2 regions of the Roseateles sp. NT4 genome follow, and region 1 is predicted to be linked to the other one. Evidence: riboswitches for the same ligand, from Rfam matches in the RefSeq annotation. Region 1 holds a riboswitch; the other holds the start of a gene.
What was found. Region 1 has a riboswitch for cobalamin ahead of ACS5PN_RS06430 (acyl-CoA thioesterase). Riboswitches for the same ligand answer to the same signal wherever they lie in the genome.
Positions count from the first base shown of each region.

Region 2: linked by a shared signal. The riboswitch ahead of ACS5PN_RS30680 (TonB-dependent receptor domain-containing protein) and the one ahead of ACS5PN_RS06430 (acyl-CoA thioesterase) in region 1 are both predicted to bind cobalamin.

Region 1 is NZ_JBPZGZ010000001.1:1,377,999-1,388,340, reverse strand. It holds gene cysW (sulfate ABC transporter permease subunit CysW) at 1-262, opposite strand, end outside; gene cysT (sulfate ABC transporter permease subunit CysT) at 259-1,113, opposite strand; gene ACS5PN_RS06450 (sulfate ABC transporter substrate-binding protein) at 1,173-2,183, opposite strand; partial or broken gene cynS (cyanase) at 2,343-2,787, shown strand; gene ACS5PN_RS06440 (hypothetical protein) at 2,912-3,712, shown strand; gene ACS5PN_RS06435 (NF038122 family metalloprotease) at 3,785-4,948, opposite strand; gene ACS5PN_RS06430 (acyl-CoA thioesterase) at 5,147-5,890, opposite strand; cobalamin riboswitch at 6,024-6,231, opposite strand; gene ACS5PN_RS06425 (TOBE domain-containing protein) at 6,284-7,081, opposite strand; gene ACS5PN_RS06420 (ABC transporter ATP-binding protein) at 7,078-7,839, opposite strand; gene modA (molybdate ABC transporter substrate-binding protein) at 7,836-8,576, opposite strand; gene modB (molybdate ABC transporter permease subunit) at 8,573-9,259, opposite strand; gene ACS5PN_RS06405 (VTT domain-containing protein) at 9,351-10,280, shown strand.
Region 2 is NZ_JBPZGZ010000008.1:128,185-138,526, forward strand. It holds gene ACS5PN_RS30660 (MdtB/MuxB family multidrug efflux RND transporter permease subunit) at 1-746, opposite strand, end outside; gene ACS5PN_RS30665 (MdtA/MuxA family multidrug efflux RND transporter periplasmic adaptor subunit) at 758-2,209, opposite strand; gene pth (aminoacyl-tRNA hydrolase) at 2,291-2,923, shown strand; gene ACS5PN_RS30675 (hypothetical protein) at 2,920-3,330, shown strand; cobalamin riboswitch at 3,326-3,559, shown strand; gene ACS5PN_RS30680 (TonB-dependent receptor domain-containing protein) at 3,625-5,496, shown strand; gene cobU (bifunctional adenosylcobinamide kinase/adenosylcobinamide-phosphate guanylyltransferase) at 5,504-6,052, shown strand; gene ACS5PN_RS30690 (ABC transporter substrate-binding protein) at 6,036-6,899, shown strand; gene ACS5PN_RS30695 (FecCD family ABC transporter permease) at 6,899-7,879, shown strand; gene ACS5PN_RS30700 (ABC transporter ATP-binding protein) at 7,876-8,637, shown strand; gene ACS5PN_RS30705 (cobyrinate a,c-diamide synthase) at 8,634-9,923, shown strand; gene cobO (cob(I)yrinic acid a,c-diamide adenosyltransferase) at 9,927-10,342, shown strand, end outside.

The DNA of each region.
Region 1 (10,342 bases):
GCACGGCGATGAAGGCGGCCGTCAGCGTGAGCTTGATGGCCGAGAAGGTTTCCTCATCGGCCAACGAGGAGAAATAGAGCTCCCAGCCCTTGCGCAGCGCCTCGGTGAAGACCGCGACGAGGGGCAGCAGCAGGAAGATGCCGAAGAAGCCCAGGCCCAGGATGAGCAGGGTGAGCCGCACGCCGGCGGATTCACGCGTGGCTGGGTTGTCCTGGTACTTGGCGCGGGCGCGCGCCGGGGCGAGATGCAGGGCGGTGCTCATTTGCGCGTTCCCCGGCGGCTGCTCCAGCCCTGCAGCAGGTTGATGATCAGCAGCAGCACGAAGCTGAAGATCAGCATGACAGCGGCGATCGCCGTGGCGCCGACGTAGTCGTACTGCTCCAGCTTGGCGATGATCATCAGCGGCGTGATCTCGCTGACCATGGGGATGTTGCCGGCGATGAAGATGACCGAGCCGTACTCGCCGACGGCGCGCGCAAAGGCCAGCGCGAAGCCGGTCAGCAGGGCCGGCGTCAGCGTCGGCAGCACCACGTAGCGGAAGGTCGTCCAGCGCTGGGCGCCGAGCGACGCGGCGGCTTCTTCCAGCTCGGTCTCCATGTCCTCCAGCACCGGCTGCACGGTGCGCACGATGAAGGGCAGGCCGATGAAGATCAGGGCCAGCAGCACGCCCAGCGGCGTGAAGGCGATCTTGGTGCCGTTCTCGCCGAACAGCGGCGCGAACACGCCGCCCGGGGCGAACATCGAGCCGACCCAGCCGTTGGGCGCGTACAGGGCCGTCAGCGCGATGCCGGCCACGGCCGTGGGCAGGGCAAAGGGCAGGTCGATCAGTGCGTCCACCAGCTTCTTGCCCGGGAACTCATAGCGCACGATGCACCAGGCCAGGATCAGCCCGAAGACCAGGTTGATGAAGGCGGCGATCAGCGAGGCGCCAAAGCTCAGCTTGTACGAGGCCATCACGCGCGGCGAGGTGGCCGCCGCCCAGAAGGCGTCGAAGCCATGGCCCGAGGACTTCAGGAAGACCGCGGCCAGCGGCACCAGCACGATCAGGGACAGGTAGAACAGCGTGAAGCCCAGCGTCGGCGCGAAGCCGGGCAGCACACGGCGGCGCAGCAGGGGCGGCCGTGCGGCAGCCGCGGCGACGCCGGGCGCTGCCGCCGTGGAGGCAGAAGAACTCAACGCTTGATCCCCGCCATCACCTGGTCAAAGGTGCCGCCGTCGGCGAAATGGGTCTTGCTGACCTTGGCCCAGCCGCCCAGCGTCTGGTCGACGGTGAAGAGCTTGATGTTGGCGAAGCGCTGGGCGTGTTTCTTGAAGATGGCCGGGTCGCGCGGGCGGAAGTTGTTCTTGGCGATGATTTCCTGGCCTTCCGGGCTCCAGTGGAAGTCGAGATAGGCCTTGGCCAGGGCCGCCGTGCCCTTCTTGGCGGCGACCTTGTCGACGATGGCGACGGGGGCATCGGTCTCGATGGAGATGCTGGGGTTGACCTGCTCGAACTGGCCCTTGCCGAACTCGTTCTCGATCAGCTCGACCTCGGCTTCGAAGGTGACCAGCACATCGCCGATGCCGCGCTGCGTGAAGGTCGTGGTGGCGCCGCGGCCACCGCCGTCCAGCACCGGCACATTGGTCAGCACCTTGGTGACCAGCTCCTTGGCCTGGGCCTCGCTGCCGCCATTGGCGATGACGCTGCCCCAGATGGCCAGGTAGCTGTAGCGGCCGTTGCCGGTGACCTTGGGGTTGGGGATGATGACCTGCACGCCGGGGCGGGCCAGGTCGCTCCAGTCCTTGATGCCCTTGGGGTTGCCCTTGCGCACCAGGAAGGTCATGGTCGACGAATAGGGCGCCGCGTTGTTGGGGAAGCGGCTGCGCCAGTCGGCCGGCGTGAGGCCGGCGCTGGCCAGCTGGTCGACGTCGGTGGCCTGGTTCATCGTGACGACGTCGGCTTCGAGGCCACCGATGACGGCGCCGATCTGCTTGCTGGAGCCGCCATGGCTCTGGTTGACGACGACGGCCTGGCCCTTGGCCTTCTGCGCAGCGACGAAGGCCGGATTGATCTGCTTGTAGAGCTCGCGCGCGACGTCGTAGGAGACGTTGAGCAGGGCCGGGTCGGACGCCAGGGCGGGCAGGGCGGCCGAGGCGGCGATCAGCGCGACCAGGGCGCGGCGGGTGGGCAGGAAGGAGGGCATGGCGGGGCCGTCGAATGAACGAAGCCGAGAGGGTGCCCGAACTCGCTTATTCACCAAACGACAGTTTGCTTATTTCCTTATTCGATAACAGCCAAAGCGTGGCACACGCCTTGCAGGCCTCATGAGCGGCAACTGTTTGCTTTCAACCTGGAGACCCGCATGAGCCGCCTCGACGTCACGGAAAAGATCATCGCCACCAAGGTGGCCAAGGGCATCAAATGGGCCGATGTGGCCGCGGCCGTGGGTCTGTCCAAGGAGTGGGTCACGGCCGGCTGCCTGGGCCAGATGACCTTCAACGACGCCCAGGCCGCGACGCTGGGCCCAGCTTTTCGACCTGAGCGAATGCGAGGCGCAATGGCTCAAGGTGGTGCCCTACAAGGGCAGCATGCCCACTTCGGTGCCCACCGACCCTCTGATCTACCGCTTCTACGAACTCATCAGCGTCTACGGCACGACCTTCAAGGAACTCATCCATGAGGAGTTCGGCGATGGCATCATGAGCGCCATCGACTTCAAGATGGACCTGCAGCGCGAACCCAACCCGGCCGGCGACCGGGTCAGCATCGTCATGAGCGGCAAGTTTCTGCCCTACAAGACCTACTGACCGGTCCGCGCGGTGGGTGCGGTGCGATAGCCGCTCTTGCGCAGATGCAAAGGGCGCGCCCCGGATGCTTCGCGGTACATTGCCGCCCGCATTCACCAAGGCCCTGCAGCGTGGGAGACGAATCATGAACACCAGCAACCCCGAGGACATCTCGGCCGGCTTCACCGCGGCCCGCGCCGCCGGCCGGTCGCTGCCCGCCTACCCCGGCACGCCGCCCGCCACGCTGGCCCAGGCCTATGCCGTGCAGGCTGCCGCCATCACCCGCTGGCCTGACGCCGTGGCCGGCTGGAAGGTCGCCCGCGTGAACCCGGCCTTCGCCGCGCAGTTCCCCGAGGAGCGCCTCATCGGCCCGGCCTTCGCCGCCAACATCCACCGCCCTGCTGCCGGCGAGGCCGCGCAATGCCCGGTGTTCGACGGCGGCTTCGCGGCGGTCGAGGCCGAGGTCGTCGTCGTCGTGGCCGAGGACGCGCCCGCCGGCAAGGCCGACTGGACGGCCGACACCGTCGCCCCCTTCGTCAAGTCCATGCACATCGGCGTCGAAGTGGCCAGCAGCCCGCTGGCGACGCTGAACGACATCGGCCCCGGTGCCGTCATCTCCGACTTCGGCAACAACTGGGGCGTCGTTGTCGGCGCCGAGATTGCCAACTGGCGCGAGCTGGAGACGATCGACGTCGAGACCTTCATCGATGGCCAATCGGTCGGCGCCGGCAAGGTCGCCCTCAAGCCCGGCCCCTTGGGTGCCTTGGCCTTCACGCTGAACAAGCGCGCCCAGCAGGGCGAAATCCTGCGTGCCGGCGACGTCATCTCGACCGGCATGATCACCGGCGTGCACGACATCCGCATCGGCCAGCAGTCGCGGCATGTGTTTGCGGGCGTGGGCGAGGTGCAGGTGCAGATCACTCGCGCGGTGGCCGTGGGCACCTGACACGGCGGCCCCATGAAGATCGCCCCGGTGCAGGTCTGCAACCGGGGCGATCCGTCAGAAGGGCGCTAGGGTTCAGCCTTGCTGCTTGCGGCGGCGCGTGACCAGCCCGGCAGCCAGCAGGCCCAGGAAGGCCACCGACCAGGTCGCCGGCTCCGGCGCAGCGAACTGCTCGTAGATCTGCGCCGTCGTCAGCTCGTAGGCCGGGTTGGCCAGCACGTCGAAGTTCACGTTCCAGCCGATGGCATCAAAGGCAGCCAGGTCCAGGGCGGTGACCGAATCCATCTTGCCGCCGCAGATGTAGGGGTTCATGACGCCCAGGAAGTTGTTGCACGGCGTGGCCTGGTTGGGTTCCTTCCAGTGCGAGGCCTGGTTGCCGTCGCCGGTGGTCTCGCCCGTCGAGAAATAACCGCTCCACAGCGGCGTGGCGCCGCCGTCCAACGAGAAGTAGGAGGGCTCGTTCGGTGCCCAGTTCAGCTGGCCGGTGGCGCTGTAGCGGAACATGTCCAGGCCGTAGCTCCACCAGGCATCGTCGACCGAGCCGGCGTAGCCGTCGCTGTAGTCGAAATCGTCGGCCCCGCTGACGAAGCCCAGCGCATGCCCGATCTCGTGGATGGCCACGCCGATGAAGTCGTAGCTGCCCGCCGTGATGCCGTCCGTCGGGTTGAAGTCGAAGGCGAACTGGTTGGAGAACTGGATGGTGCCGTCGATGAAGCTGGGACCGAAGTTGGCACCCAGGGCCTTGGCGTTGGCCGTGGTCAGGGCCAGCGTACTGTTGATGGCGTTGTCGGGAGCCAGTCGGGTGCCGCCGGCGACGTTGATGCCGGTCTGGTTGGCCGGTGAGAGATAGGACGGCACCAGGGCCGACACGCCGCCATTGCCGTTCAGCGGCGACAGGTTGGCCACGGCCAGGTTGTCCAGCGCACTGGTCTTGGTGGCGTTCAGCGCGCTGTAGTAATCAGAGATGGGCACGAACTGGGACAGGCTGGAGCCGGTCGAGCCCAGCACGCCCGGCGGCAGCCCGCCGTAGCCCACGTTCAGTTCGATCGTGGCGTTGTTGGTGAGGACCGATTCCCAGTACTTCGCGGCGATCCTGAAGCCCACCTCGGCCTGCGTGCCGGTCACCTGGGCGGCGCCGCCGATGTCGTGCAGGATGATGGTGGCTGCACCTGCGGGTGCAGCCAGGGCAAATGCCGAAGCCGCCCCGACGATGAATGACTTGATTGCCGCGTTGGCCATTGAACTTCCCTGTCTATGCGAGTGAGCACGAATGAGGCGCGGATGCTAGTGCGCAAATCACGGGCGCCCGCACGGGGAAACGATGTGAGCCCCCCTGGCTGAGGGGGTGAGCAACGGCCTGGTGGGCACTGGCTTGTCGGGTTAGGGGGGCGGGTGACGTGGCCAGTCCCAGCCCTGACCAGGACGCCGGTGCCCGCATTACTCAACCGCCACGAAAACCAGTCGTCCCGAGGTGCAGTGGCGCCGTTCGCCCGTGCTGGGCGATTCGGCCCACATCTCCACCTGGACCTGCACGGAGCGGCGGCCGACGCCCGTCACGGTGGCAGTCACCTCGACCAGTTCGCCCACATGGGCCGGCGCGCGGAAGTCCAGCTTCTCGCTGGCGGCCATGACGATGGTGCGGCGGACCTGACGTGTCGCCGCGACAAAGCCGGCCTTGGCCATCCACGCCATGGCCGGCCCGCCATGCAGCAGGCCGCGATGGTTGGCGTGACCCGGAAAGACGATCTCGGCCACCAGGGCGGAGGCCAAGGTCGTGTCGGCGGGCAACGCTGCCTGCGCTACAACGGCAGCGCCATCCCCCTCGCCGGCCTGTCTCACCATCACGAACTCGCCGCTCAGGCAGTCGGTTCGTGTGCCGCTGAGCAGGTCCTCGGCAATCAGCCGTGTGTGCACGGTGACGGAGCGGCGGCCTCGCTGGAGTACCGTGCCATGGCATTCCACCAGATGCCCGGATGGCGCCGGCGCGGCGAAGTCCAGCTGGCCGACGGATGCCGTGACGACCGATCCGCGCAGTGCCTTGCTGCCCATGATGAAGGCCATGCGGTCCAGCATGGCCAGCGCCGCGCCGCCGAACAGCGTGCCGTGGTGGTTGGATTGATCGGGCCAGACCATGTCGACGACGACCATGGTGGCGGGGGCTTCGGTGATGTGATGGCTCAAGCGCTTCTCTCCAAAAGGAGGCGGAGGCTTGGCAAGACCAGGCACCACGGCGGCGCCACCCGGGCGGCGCAAGCCCCGAGCAACACGCGCCACGCGGCGGCGGTTCTTGCTCGGAGACACCCCGCCCCAAGACACAAACATGCGCCGCGCGGCAGGTCTCCTGGCTCTCGGGTCGCTGCCTCGCGCGCGCCTTCCCGGCACAAGGCCAGTGGCTATGGCGCGCGAAGCTCGCCGATCACAGTTGCGGGGGCAGCCACAGCATGAGCCGCCGATGACGGCTCTTCTGTCGTTCCCTTTTCATCCCTGCCGTCAGGCAGAGAACCGCGGGCGGGAAGATTATGGCGGGCGGGGCGTCGGGCCCCCGGAGCCTTTCCCAAAACCGCCCAGCACATCCTAGCCGCGCACGGCCAGCATGACGGCGTGGGCCTTGAACACGGCCGTGGCCTGCTGGCCGGCGGCCAGGCCCAGCGCATCGACGGCGTCATTGGTGACGCTGGCGGTGACGACGGCGCCGCCCGGCAGCGTCACGCCGATCAGGCTGGACACCGCGCCGCGCTGCACGCGCGAAACCGTGCCGGCGAGCTGGTTGCGGGCCGACAGCTTGTAGCCGCCGAAGTCGGTCACCAGCACGACCTCGCTGGACTTCACCAGGGCCAGGGCCTCCTTGCCGGTCTGCACCTGCAGTTCCTGGGCGGCCAGGGTCGTCAGCGAGGCGGTGATCTCCTGGCCGCCGTCCAGCGCGACGCGCACCGTCGTCGTGGCCGGGCCTGGGTTGACGCCCGCGATGCGGCCGAGAAACTGGTTGCGAGCGGTGGTCTTCATGGACATCCTCCTCAGCAGGGCGGTGAGCCCCGGTTGTTCGTTGAGCCAGGCTTCCTGTTCACCCAGGAAAGCGGCGAGTCGCGACTGTAGGCCGCGCCACGCGACGAGCAAGGCCTGACCCTCAGCGGTCAGCTGGGTGCCGCCGCCACCGCGGCCGCCGGTGGCCGTCTCGACCAGCGGCGAGTGGGTCAGCGCGCCAGCGGCGTCCAGCACCAGCCAGGCGCCCTTGTAGCTGTAGCCGGCCGCACGCGCGGCCTTCTGCAGCGAGCCGGTCAGCGCCAAGGCAGCCAGCAGGTCGAAGAAGCGGCCGTCCAGCCGGCCTGCCAGGCGCAGTTCGCCTTGCAGCAGCGGGTGGTCGCCGGGGTTCATGGCAGCTGCATCTTCAGGAAGTCGCGACGCTGCTGTTCCCCGGGCCGCAGCGAGCTGCTGTCCAACAGCTCGCGGCCCTGGCCCTTGTCCAGATCGACCTCGCCCGTGATCCGGCCGCCGTCGACGACATAGGCGCGGTTGGCCAGCGCCGCCACGTCGTCGAGGTCGTGGGTGATCATGACGGCCGGGATGCCCCAGCGCTCCCGCACGGCGCGCAGCTCATCGCGCAGTTGCTGGCGCAGCATGGGGTGCAGGGCCGCGAAAGGCTCGTCCAGCAGCAGCACCTGCGGATTGCAGGCCAGGGCCCGGGCCAGGGCGACGCGCTGCTGCTGGCCGCCCGACAGCGTGGCCGGCTTGCTGCCCGCCATGGCTGTGAGGCCGAAGGACTCGATCAGCTCGTCCACGCGCGCCGCGTCGTCGGCTTTGAGGCGCCGGCGCCAGCTCGTCAGGCCGAAGCCGATGTTGTCGCGCACGCTGAGGTGGGGAAACAGGGCGTAGTGCTGGAAAAGATAGCCGACGCCGCGGGCCTCGGGTGGCAGGTTGATGCCGGCCGCCGTGTCCAGCAGCGCGCGGCCGTTCAACTTCACATGGCCCGCCTGCACGGGCAGCAGCCCGGCCATGGCCTGCAGCGTCAGCGACTTGCCCGCGCCCGAGGGACCGTAAAGGGCGACAAAGGGCGCATCGGTGGCAAAGCCGATGTCGAGGTCGAAGCGGCGCTTCGCGTCACTGACGGAGAACTGGAGTCGGACGTCGATCAAGGCTTGGCAAAACCGTACTTGGCCAGGATGGCCTGGGCCTCGGCCCCACCGAGGTAGTTGACGAAGTCTCGCGCCAGCGCGGCCTGCTTGCTGTCGGCCACGACGGCGGCGGGGTAGGTGATGGGCGCGTGGCCGCCCACCGTTGCGGCGACGCGCACCTTGTCCTTGGCAATCTCGGCGTCGGTACGGTAGACGAAGCCGGCCTCGACCTCGCCGCGCGCCACATAGTCCAGCACCTGGCGCACGTTGTCGGCGAAGACCAGCTTGGGCGTCACGGCCGACCACAGCTGGGCCGTGCCCAGGGCCTGCTGGGTGTAGCGGCCCACCGGCACGGAGGCGATCTTGCCGACGGCGATGCGGCGGACCTCGGGCTTCTTCAGGTCGGCCAGCGCGGCGATGGCGGGCGCACCCTGGGTCGGCGTGACCAGCACCAGGGAGTTGGCCGCGAAGTCGCGCCGCGTGTCAGTGGCGATGAGCTTCTGGTCGGCACCGCGGTTCATGGTCTCCTGGTCGGCGCTGACGAAGACGTCCACCGGCGCGCCTTGCGCGATCTGCTGCAGCAGCACGCCCGAGGCAGCGAAGTTGAAGCGCAGCGTGGCGCCCGGCTTGCCGGCCTCGAAACCGGGCGCCATCTCCTTGAAGGCATCGGTCAGGCTGGCGGCGGCCGAGACGGTCAGCTGCTGGGCGCCGGCAAGCAACGGCAGTGAGAAGGCGAGGGCCGCGAGCAGTCGTTTCATGGCGAGGGCGGGCGTTGCAGATAGCGGTTGGACAGCACGAGGATGGCGACCGACACGGCCGACACGATGAGGGCCAGCATCAGGGCCAGATCGTCGCGACCGGCCTGGACGGCGTCGTAGATGGCCATGGAGGCGGTCTGGGTCTGGCCGGGGATGGAGCCGGCCACCATCAGCGAGGCGCCGAACTCGCCCATGGCGCGGGCGAAGGCCAGCAGGGTGCCGGCCAGGATGCCGGGCCAGGCCAGCGGCAGGGTCACGCGCACAAAGCTGCCCCAGGCCGACTGGCGCAGCGTGCGAGCGGCGGCTTCGAGGTTGCGATCGACCTGGGCGAAGGCACTGCTGGCGCCCTTCAGCACCAGAGGCAGGGCCACAAGCGTGGACGCGATGACGGCGCCATGCCAGTTGAAGATGACGCTGTAGTCGAAGTGTTCGCGCAGCCAGCCGCCGAGGGCACCGCGCCGGCCCATCAGCACCAGGATGCCGTAGCCCAGCACCGTGGGCGGCAGCACCAGGGGCAGCATGCAGATGGCTTCCAGCAGTCCGCGCCCGGGCAGCCGCGTGCGGGCGAAGACCCAACCCAGGGCGACACCCAGCAGCAGGGCCAGCCCCGTTGCGAAGACGGCCACACGCAGCGTCAGCGCCAGCGGGGCGGCATCGAACTGGCTCCAGAGGTCGGCAGGCATGGTGTCGTAATGTAATCGGCTACATCACGAGATCCTTCCCGGGCTGCTGACATCAGGGAGATGGTGTTCCGACTATCCTCGCCAGCCAATCATGCTGAACGACCTCTTCTCCGAATACGGCCTGCTGGCCGTCGCCCTGGCGGTGCTGCTGGAACAGCTGGGCGCTCCCATCCCGTCCACGCCGGTGCTGCTGCTGGCGGGCGTGGAGTCGGCGACGCGGGACGGATTCGCCTTGCGCAGCTTTGTCGTCGCCACGCTGGCCGCCCTGGTGGCCAACGGGCTGTGGTTCTGGGCCGGCCAGCGCCTGGGCCGGCGCGTGCTGGCGACGCTGTGCCGCATCTCCATCTCGCCGGACAGCTGCGTGCGCCAGAACGAAGCCAGCTTTGCCCGCCGTGGCGTGCTGACCCTGGTCATCGCCAAATTCGTGCCGGGCCTGTCCATCCTGGCGCCGCCGCTGGCCGGCGCCCTGGGCATGCCGGCCGCGCGCTTTGTCGGCTGGAATCTGCTGGGTTCGGCCTTGTGGGCCGGCGTGGCCATCGGCGTGGGGCGGCTGTTCCATGAGCAGATCGACGATGTGCTGCATGCCCTCAGCCATCTGGGCGGTGTCGCCCTGGCCCTGGCTGGCGTGGCCCTGCTGGCCTATATCGGCTGGCGGTTGTGGCGGCGCGCCGTCGTCAGGCGGGAACTGGATCGCTTCGAGCGCCTCGGCCCCGCCGAGGCCCTGGCCCTGGCGCAGCAACGCGGCGATATCGTGTTCGTCGACGTGCGCGCCTGCTCGCCGACCATGCCGCTGGAAAACCGCATTCCCGGCGCCCGGCATCTCGACATGGGCGCCCTGGGCGAAACCGCCCTGGCCGGCTGGCCGGCGGCTTCGGTGTTCATCACCTACTGCGCCTGCCCGGGCGACGCCTCCGCGGTGCGCGCCGCGATCTGGCTGAAGCAGCAAGGGCACCAGGCCCAGGTGCTGCGGGGCGGCATCGAGGCCTGGGCCCAGGCCGGGCTGGCCCTCGAGCCGGGGTGACGCAGTTCACGAAGCTTGGGTTGTGCGGGCATGGTGTTAACCCTATAATAGGGTTTACCCGA
Region 2 (10,342 bases), on a different contig from region 1:
TTGTAGGCGATGACGAGATTGGCGTATTCGGACGCGCTCCTCAACTGGTCGTTCGCGTCCAGCGTCGAGGCGCGCAGCGGGCCGTCGAAGCTGCCCTTGGACTGGTTGACGTTGGCGCCCGAGATGGCGGTACGCACATCGTCGATGGACAGGCCCAGCGACGCCAGCGCGCCCGGGTTGGCCTGGATGCGCACGGCCGGCCTGCGCCCGCCGGCGATGCCCACCAGGCCCACGCCCGGCACCTGCGAGATCTTCTGCGCCAGGCGGCTTTCGACCAGGTCATGCACCCGCGTGATCGGCAGCGTCGTCGAGCTGACGGCGATGGTCAGCACCGGCGCGTCGGCCGGGTTGACCTTGCTGTAGACCGGCGGCATGGGCAGGTCGCTGGGCAGCAAGTTGCTGCCGGCATTGATGGCGGCCTGCACCTCCTGCTCGGCCACGTCCAGCGCCAGGCTGAGCTCGAAGCGCAGCGTGATGACCGAGGCACCGCCCGAGCTGGTCGACGACATCTGCGCCAGGCCCGGCATCTGGCCGAACTGGCGCTCCAGCGGCGCGGTGACCGACGACGTCATCACGTCGGGGCTGGCGCCGGGATAGAGCGTCGTGACCTGGATGGTCGGGTAGTCGACCTCGGGCAGGGCCGACACCGGCAGCAGCCGGTAGGCCAGGGCACCGGCCAGCACGATGGCCAGCATCAGCAGCGAGGTCGCGACCGGCCGCGCGATGAAAAGACGTGACGGGTTCATGGTTCAGCGCCTCACTGCGCCGGGGCGGAGGCGCGGTGCTGCTGGATCCAGGCCCGGCGGTCTTCCTGGCTCATGGCCTTGAGCTTCTCGACCATCTCGGGGGGTACGCGGTCGGCCCAGCGCGGGCGCTCGCCGTCGGCGGCAGCTGCTGAACTCGCACCACTGGCACCAGCGGCCGGTGCACTGGCAGCGCCGGCCGCACCCGCACCACGCCCACGGCCACCACGGCCACCACCAGCACCGGAGGCCCCGGCCGCCGGCGCCTTGATGACCTCAGCCTTGCCGCCGTCGCGCAGACGGTCGGCGCCGTCGGTGACGACCTGGTCGCCCTCCTTCAGATCACCCTGCACGGCCGAAGCGTCGCCGTCGGTCGCCAGCACCTGCACCTTGCGCAGGGCCACCTGGCCGTCGGCCACGGCATAGACAAAGATGCCCTGGGAGCCGCGCTGCACGGCGGCTGTCGGCACGACCAGCACGCTCTTCAGCGTGTCCAGCTGCAGACGGACATTGACGAACTGGTTGGGGAAGAGGATGCCGTCCTTGTTGTCGAACAGCGCCTTGACCTTGATGGTGCCGGTGGTGGCGTCGATGGCGTTGTCGGTGCTGGCCACGCGGCCCTCGGCCAGCTTGGTGCGTCGTTCGCGGTCCCAGGCCTGCACGGGCAGGGGCTGCTTGTCGCCGAGCTGCTGGCGGATGCGGGCCAGGCGCGCATCCGGCACGGCGAAGACGACGGCGGCCGGCTGGGTCTGGGCGATGGTCAGCAGGCCGTTGGCGTCGCCCGGCGTCACGTTGTTGCCCAGGTCGGCCTGCTTCAGGCCGGCCTGGCCGGCGATGGGCGCCTGCACGCGCGTGTACGACAGCTGCAGCTTGGCGTTGTCCACGGCGGCCTGGTCGGTCAGCAGCGTGGCCTCGAGCTGGCGCACCAGGGCCTGCTGGGTGTCCAGCTGCTGGCGCGGCGCGGCGTCCTTGTTGACGAGGTCCTTGTAGCGGGCCAGGTCGGCGCGGGCATTTTCCAGCTGGGCCTGGTCGCGGGCCAGCGTGCCCAGGGCCTGGTCGCGGGCAATCTCGTAGGGCTTGGGGTCGATCAGGGCCAGCACCTGGCCGGCCTTGACGGGCTGGCCTTCATGGAAATAGATGGCCTTCAGCTCGCCGCTGACCTTGGCCCGCACGACGGCGGTGTTGGCCGAGGCGATGCTGCCGATGGCGTCGACGACGACGGCCATGTCGCGCTTCTGCACGGCGGCTGCCGTGACCGGCTGCGGCCCGCTGCGGCCGAAACGCCCGCCAGCCGGGCGGCCTGCGCCGCCGGCCCCGGAGGCGGCGGACGCCGCACCAGCCGGCCCGTCGGCAGCGCCTTCGCCCCCGCGGCCTTTCCACCACCACACCGCCGCGGCAAGGCCGATGACGGCCACTGTCACCCAGATCCAGGTCTTGCTTTTGCTCTTGGATTCCTTGTTCTGCATTCGGTCCGCTCCTGTTGCAGCCAAGTTTCCTGGCCGAATGTAGCTGCAGCATTGCTGAGCACGAAAGCTACGATTGCGCCCATGATCAAGCTGATGGTGGGCCTGGGCAATCCGGGTGCCGAGTACGAAGACACGCGGCACAACGCCGGTTTCTGGTGGATTGACGGCCTGGCGCGCGGCCTCAAGGCAAGCCTGCAGCCCGACAAGGCCTATCACGGCCTGGTGGCCCGGGTGAACAACGCCCCCGGCGCCAGCGGCCCGGTCTGGTTGCTGGAGCCCATGACCTATATGAATCTGTCGGGCAAGTCGGTCGCGGCCCTGGCGCGCTTCTTCAAGATCGCGCCGGAGGAGATCCTGGCCATCCACGACGAGCTGGACCTGCCGCCCGGCGAGATGAAGTTCAAGAAGGGTGGCGGCGACGGCGGCCACAACGGGCTGAGGGACATGCGGGCCCAGCTCGGCAGCGGCGACTTCTGGCGGCTGCGCCTGGGGATAGGCCACCCGGGCCACAAGGCCGAGGTGGCCAACTATGTGCTGCGCAAGCCGCCGCTGGCCGAGCGCCAGGCGGTGGAAGACTGCATCGAGAAGAGCTACGCCGCCGTCGAGCTGATGCTGAGCGGCCAGATGGACAAGGCCTTGGCCAAAATTCACGCCAAACCGCCGCGCCCCAAGCCCCCCAAACCCGAGCCGCCGGTAGACACTCCGGCTTCATGAGACCGCTGCTGCTGGTTCTGGTTCTTGCACTCACACTGCCGGTTCTGGCGCAGACGCAGACCCGCAGCGCCGCGGTCTACCGCTGCGGCCCCGAGGGCCGCGACCTGCGCGACTCGCCCTGCCCCGGCAGCGGCACGGCCGGCAACATCGAATACGACCAGCCCAGCAACGCCGACAGCAAGGCGGCGCGCGAGCGCCACTTCGCGGATGCCAGGCAGGCCGCCGTCCTGGCCCAGGCACGCCGGGCCAGCGAGGCCGAGGCCCGGCACCAGCGCGCCCAGGCCGTCGGCCTGCAGAGCCTGCCGCCACCCGCCCAGCCCGCCAGCAGCCCGCCGGTCACGCACCTGACGCCGCCCAAGACGGCCAAAGCGCACAAGCCTTCGGCCGCCGCCAGCCACCCCCGATAGAATGCTCGCCGTTGGTGCTCGCGCCCGCCTCCATGGCGGCCGCAGTTCAACGGGAATCAGGAGGACGAGCGGCCGCGCCGCAGATCTAACCTGAGCTGTCCCCGCAACGGTAAGTGGACGAGGCCCTCGAGCTTCTGTCTTTCGACCACATGGCCACTGGTGCGTGCACCGGGAAGGCGTCGGAAGTAAGTCCACCAGCCCGGATACCGGCCAACGACGGGGCTTCTGCGGAAGCCGTTTTTCAGCCTTGCTGCGGGGGTCAGCACGGCTGGGTGTTCGTTCGCGTCTCATTTCATGCCTCACTCCCTCCTCGCGGCCCGTCGGTCGCTGCTCGCCCTGGCCGCGCTGTCCGCCCTGGCTTCCTCCGCCCACGCCCAGAACAAGCTCGATACCGTCGTCACGACGGCCGCGCGCACGCCGCAGCGCCTGTCCGAGGTGCTGGCCGACCTGACCGTCATCACCCGCGCCGACATCGAGCGCCAGGCCGCCGCCAGCGTGGCCGACCTGCTGCGCAACAACGGCTGCGCCGAGATGGTCCGCAACGGTGGCGCCGCCTCCACGACCAGCCTGTTCCTGCGCGGCGCGGACACGCGTCACACCCTGGTCCTCGTCGATGGCGTGCGCATGGACTCGCAGTCCACCGGCGGCGCCAGCTGGCAGGGCATCCCGGTGTCCCAGGTCGAGCGCGTCGAAGTGCTGAAGGGTCCGGCCAGCGCCATCTACGGCTCCGACGCCGTCGGCGGCGTCGTGCAGATCTTCACCCGCAAGGGCGGTGGCCAGGTCAGTGCCGACTTCGGCGTGGCCTTGGGCACCCAGGCTACGCACAAGGCCGATGGCGGCCTGTTCGGCAGCCAAGGCATCATCGATTTCGCCTTCACCGGTGCCATCGAGGAGAGCGACGGCTTCAACTCCACCATCGACTACCCCGGCTCCTTCAGCTATGTGCCCGACCGCGACGGCTGGCGCAAATACCAGGGCACGGCCCGCGTCGGCGCCCAGCTGGCCGAAGGCCATCGCGCCGAGATCATCGCCATCCGCAGCCACATCAACGGCCAGTACGACGCGTCCAAGTCCAAGCCACTGGCGGACGACCGCAGCATCCAGGACACCGACGCAACCCGTCTGGCCTGGACGGCGCAGTGGATGCCGGCCCTGCAGACCCAGCTCAGCTATGGCGAGTCGCGCGACCGCTACGAGACCACGCCGTCGCCCTACCTGACCATCACCAAGGTCAAGAACCTGGCGCTGACCGGTTCCTACACCCTGGGCCAGGGCCAGCAGATCAACTTCCAGAGCGAGCGCATCGAGGACAAGCTCGAGAACAGCGGCCTCGTGACCGCCGGCGTCGGCAAGCGCCACCGCAACGCCATCGGTGCGGGCTATCTGCTCAATGCCGGCGCCTTCAGCCTGCAGGCCCATGCCCGCCATGACGACGACAGCCAGTTCGGCAGCGTCGACACCGGCACCCTGCTGGCCGGCTATGAAGTCGTGACCGGCCTGCGCGTCGTCGGCTCCATCGGCAATGCCTTCCGTGCCCCGACGCTGTACCAGCAAGGCACCGTCTACGGCCCCGACCTCAGCAAGCCCGGCGTCAAACCGCTGGAAGCCGAGCGCGGCCGCAACGTCGAGCTGGGCCTGAAGTACGGCAGCGGCGACACCGAGTTCAGCGCCACGGCCTACCGCAACCGCGTCAGCAACCTGATCATCTTCGGCGCGGCCGGCACCTGCCAGAGCGCCTTCGGCTGCTACCAGAACGTGTCGGCGGCCCGCCTGCGTGGCGTGACCCTGGCCGGCAACACCAAGGCCGGCTTCGTGAACCTGCGCGCCACCATGGACTTCCAGAAGCCCATCGACGCCAGCACCGGCCTGCTGCTGGCCCGCCGCGCCAAGCGCCTGGCCACGGTCGGCGCCGATACCGAGCTGGGCGACTGGGTGCTGGGCAGCAGCGTGCAGGCTTCGGGCGCACGCTTTGACAACGCCGCCAACACGCGCAAGCTGGGCGGCTATGGACTTGTCAACTTCAACGCGCAGTACAAGATCCGCAAGGACCTCAAGCTGCAACTGAACCTGGACAACGCCTTCGACCGCGAGACCTCGACGGCCTATGGCTATGCGTCCGCACCGCGCACCGCGCTGATCTCGCTGCGCTTCACCCCCACGCTCTAATGGCGCCATGAGCGCACACGAACTCATCGTCGGCGGCCAGCGCAGCGGCAAGTCGCGCCGGGCCGAGAGGCTGGCCCTGGCCTGGCCGGGGCGCGTGGTGGTCATCGCCACCGCGCTGGCTCTGGACGCCGAGATGCGTGAGCGCATCGCCCATCACCGCGCCTCACGGCCTGCGGGCTTCGAGACCCTCGAAGCCCCGCTGGCCTTGAGCGCGGCCCTGCAACAGGTCGACGATGCCGGCACGCTGGTCCTCGTCGACTGCCTGACGCTGTGGCTGGTGAACTGGCTGATGCCCATGAGCGGCGCACCCGATGCGGCCGGCTGGCAAGCCGAGCGAACGGCGCTGCTGGACCTGCTGCCACGGCTGCAGTCCAAGGTCGTCCTGGTCTCCAACGAGGTTGGCTGGGGCGTCAGCCCGCTGGGCCGCGAGGTGCGCGACTACGTGGACGAACTCGGCCGGCTCAATCAGGACGTCGCCCGCTGCTGTGGCCAGTTGACACTGATGGTGGCCGGCCAGGCCTGGACCCGCCCCGTCGAGGATGCTTCCGATGCTTAGATTTCTTGTCGCCCTGCTGTTCGCGGCGGCCCTGCCCGCCCACGCCGTCGACATCAAGGACGACCTCGGCCAGGTGACGCAGATCAGCGCGCCGCCGCAGCGCATCGTCAGCCTGCTGCCCTCGCTGACCGAGACGGTCTGCGAACTCGGCGCCTGCGCCAAGCTGGTCGGCGTCGACCGCTATTCCAACTTCCCGGCCTCGGTGAACGCCCTGCCCAAGCTGGGCGGCATGGACGACACCAATGTCGAGATGATCGCGGCACTGAAGCCCGATGTCGTGTTCGTCGCCGTGTCCTCGCGTGTCGCCGAGCGGCTGCAGGCCCTGGGCATGAAGGTCATCGCGCTGGAGCCGCGCAGCTACAAGGATGTGCAGCGCGTGCTCAACATCATGGGCCAGGTGCTGGGCGTGGCCGATGCCCAGCGCGTCTGGCGCTACATCGAGGCCGGCGTCGCCGCGGCGGCCAGCAGCGTGCCGGCGAGTGCTCGCGGCGTGCGCGTCTACTACGAGGTGGCCAGCGGCATCTGGGCGGCCGGCGAGTCCTCCTTCATGGGCGAGACCCTGAGCAAGCTCGGTGCCGGCAACATCATTCCCGCCAGCCTCGGCCCCTTCCCCAAGATCAACCCCGAGTTCGTCGTCAAGGCCAACCCGGCCCTGATCATGATCGGCCAGCGCGGCTCCGAAGGCCTGACCCAGCGCCCCGGCTGGGACCGCATCGACGCCATCAAGCGCGGCCGCATCTGCATCTTCAAGCCCGAGGAAGGCGACATCCTCGCCCGCCCGGGACCGCGCATGGCCGAGGCGGCCCAGATCATGGCCAGGTGCCTGCGAGAGAAAGCCGCATCGTGATGAGCATGCGCCCCGCGCTGCTGCTGACGCTGCTGCTCATCGTCGGCGCCGCCGGTGTGCTGGCCGGCGTGGCCATCGGCAGCACCGGCTGGGCCGACCTCGGCGACGACAGCATGGGCATCATCCTATGGGAGATCCGTCTGCCGCGGTCCCTCGGCGCGTGGCTGGCGGGCGCCCTGCTGGGCATGGCCGGCGCGATGTCGCAGGGCCTGTTCCGCAACCCGCTGGCCGATCCCTATCTGCTGGGCAGCGCCTCGGGTGCGGGCCTGGCCGTCGCCATTGCGCTGGCGCTGACCGGCATCTCGCCGCAGACCTCATCGCTGCTGGCCCATGTCGGCCTGACCGGTATCGCCTTTGTCGGCACGCTGGTGGGCGTAGGCCTGACGCTGATCCTCGCTCGCGGCGTCGAGCAGACCTTGCGACTGCTGCTTGCCGGCGTCGTCGTCGGCGTCGTGCTGAATGCGCTGACGGGCCTGGCCACGCTGTGGGCGCCCGACATCCTGCGCGCCATGCAGGCCTTCCTGCTCGGCAACACCGGCCTGCTGGGCTGGAGCAGCGTCACGGTCATGGCGGCCTGTGGCGTCGCGGCCGTCGTCATCGGCCTGCTGGCCAGCCCGGCCCTCGACGCGCTGACCTTGGGCGAGGCCACCGCCGCGTCCCTGGGCATGCGCATGGGCCTGATGCGGCTGCTGCTGATCTTCGCCTTCGCGCTGGCCACCGGGGCTGCGGTCGCGCAGACCGGCATCGTCGCCTTCGTGGGCCTCGTCGCACCGCACCTGGTACGCACGCTTTGCCCCATGCTGCATGGCCGATTGATCCTGATGTCGGCCGCAGCCGGGGGCGCCCTGCTGCTGCTGGCCGACGTCATCGCGCGTGGCCTGATGCGGCCGCAGGAGCTGCCCGTCGGCCTCGTCACCGCATTGCTGGGCGGTGTCTATCTCTTGGTGCTCATGCATCGCCGCGGAGCGCCCAAGCGATGAGCACAGCCCTGCACGCCCGCATCGAACGCGTTCGCATCGACGGCCGCGACCTCATCCACGGCATCGACCTGGCCATCGTCGCCGGCCGCTGGACGGCCATCGTCGGCCCCAACGGCGCCGGCAAGTCGACGCTGCTGCGTGCCATTGCCGGCCTGCAGCGCTGCGACGGCGCCGTGCAACTGGCCGGCAAGCCGCTGACCGACTGGCCCAGCCGCGAACGCGCCCGCCAGCTCGCCTGGATGGGCCAGCAGGAGACCGGCGCCGACGACCTGATGGCCCACGACGTCGTCATGCTCGGCCGCCTGCCGCACCGCCCCTGGCTGGCGCCGCCGACCGTGGCCGACCAGATGGCCGTCCGCTCCGCGATGGAGTCCACCCAGAGCTGGGCCTGGCGCGGGCGCCGCCTGGGTTCGCTGTCCGGCGGTGAGCGCCAGCGCGTGCTGCTGGCCCGCGCCCTGGCCGTCGACGCACCGCTGACGCTGATGGACGAACCCCTGGCCCACCTCGACCCGCCTCACCAGGCGGAATGGATGGCCCTGGTGCGCGCTCGCGTCGCGGCCGGCCACAGCGTCGTCAGCGTGCTGCACGAGTTGCACCTGGCCCTGCAGGCCGACCACCTGGTGCTGATGGCCGACGGCCACATCGTGCACACCGGCGCGCCGGGCGACGCGGCCACGCATGAGGCGCTGAAACGCGTCTTCGGCCCGCGCCTGCACATCGCACAGATCGAAGGGCGCTGGGTCGCCCTGCCTCTATGACCTCCTGCGCCGCCCTCTTCATCAGCGCCCCGTCTTCGGGCTCGGGCAAGACCTGCGTCACGGCGGCCATCGCCCGCTCCAATGTCCGCCGCGGCAAGCGCGTGCGCGTCTTCAAGACCGGGCCCGACTTCCTCGACCCCAGCATCCTGGAGCGCGCCAGCGGTGCCCCCGTCTACCAGCTCGACCTCTTCATGGGCGGCTTCCAGCATTGCCAGGCCCTGCTGGCCGAGGCCGCGCGCGAGGCCGACCTCATCCTGGTCGAAGGCGTCATGGGGCTGTTCGACGGCAAGCCCAGCAGCGCCGACCTGGCCGCCGCCTTCGGCCTGCCCGTCGTCTGCGTCATCGACGCCTCGGCCATGGCCCAGACCTTTGCCGCCCTGGCCACGGGCCTGGCGCGCTTCCGGCCTGAGCTGCACCACTGCGGCGTCATCGCCAACCGCGTCGGCAGCCCGGCCCACGGCCGCATGGTGGGCGAAGGCCTGCCCGACGATCTGCCGCTGATCGCCGCCCTGCCGCGCGAGCCGCGGCTCATCCTGCCCGAGCGCCACCTCGGCCTGGTGCAGGCCCTGGAGCAGCCGGAGCTGGACGCCCAGCTCGACGCCTGGGCCGACACCTGGGAGGCCGGCCTGCGGCCCGGCTTCGATTTCAAGCCCCTGGACCTGCGCGATGCCATCGAGCCGCCACCGGCACGCCTGCTGGCCGGCCGGCGCATCGCCATCGCCCGCGACGCCGCCTTCGGCTTCATCTACCCGGCCAATGTCGACCTGCTGCGCGCCCTCGGCGCCGAGCTGGCCTTCTTCTCACCGTTGCGTCACGAGCCCCTGCCCGATTGCGATGCCGCCTGGCTGCCGGGCGGCTATCCGGAGCTGCACGCAGAAACCCTGGGCGCGCATTCCACGCTGGCTGAATCGCTAACTCGACATATCAACGCAAACAGGCCTCTGCTGGCCGAATGCGGCGGTATGCTGGCCCTGCTGGACGAACTGACCGACGCCGCTGGCGACGCTCACCGCATGGCGGGCCTGATGCCCGGTCGCGCCCATGTGCAGCACCGCCTGGCGGCGCTGGGCCTGCAGGCCATGGACTGGCCGGAAGGACCCCTGCGCGGCCACAGCTACCACTACTCGACGCTGGAGACGCCGCTCGCCCCGATCGCGCGGGCCACCAACCCCAACGGCGGCAAGACCGCCGAGGTCCTCTACCAGCGGGGCTCGCTGCGGGCGAGCTATGTGCACCACTACTTCCCATCCAATCCCGAGGCCGTCGCGGCCTTCTTTGGGAGCTGATTCATGGAAATCGAACAACCGCCGGTGAACCGCGAACGCGTGATTCCCAGCGGCGAGCGCCGCGGCCTCGTCATCGTCCACACGGGCGACGGCAAGGGCAAGAGCACCGCTGCCTTCGGCCTCGCGCTGCGGGCCCATGGCCGCGGCAAGCCGGTGCGCATCTACCAGTTCATGAAGGTGCCCAGCGCCCGCTTCGGCGAGCACCGCGTCTTCGAGCAGCTCGGCGTGCCCATCGAAGGCCTGGGCGACGGCTTCTCGTGGAAGAGCAAGGACCTGGAGCACTCCGCCGAACTGGCCCGCGAGGGCTGGGGCCGTGCCGAATCGGTAATCCGCGCGGGCGACCATTTCCTGGTCGTGCTGGACGAGATCATGTATCCGCTGCGCTACGGCTGGCTGGCGCTGGACAGCGTGATGGCCTG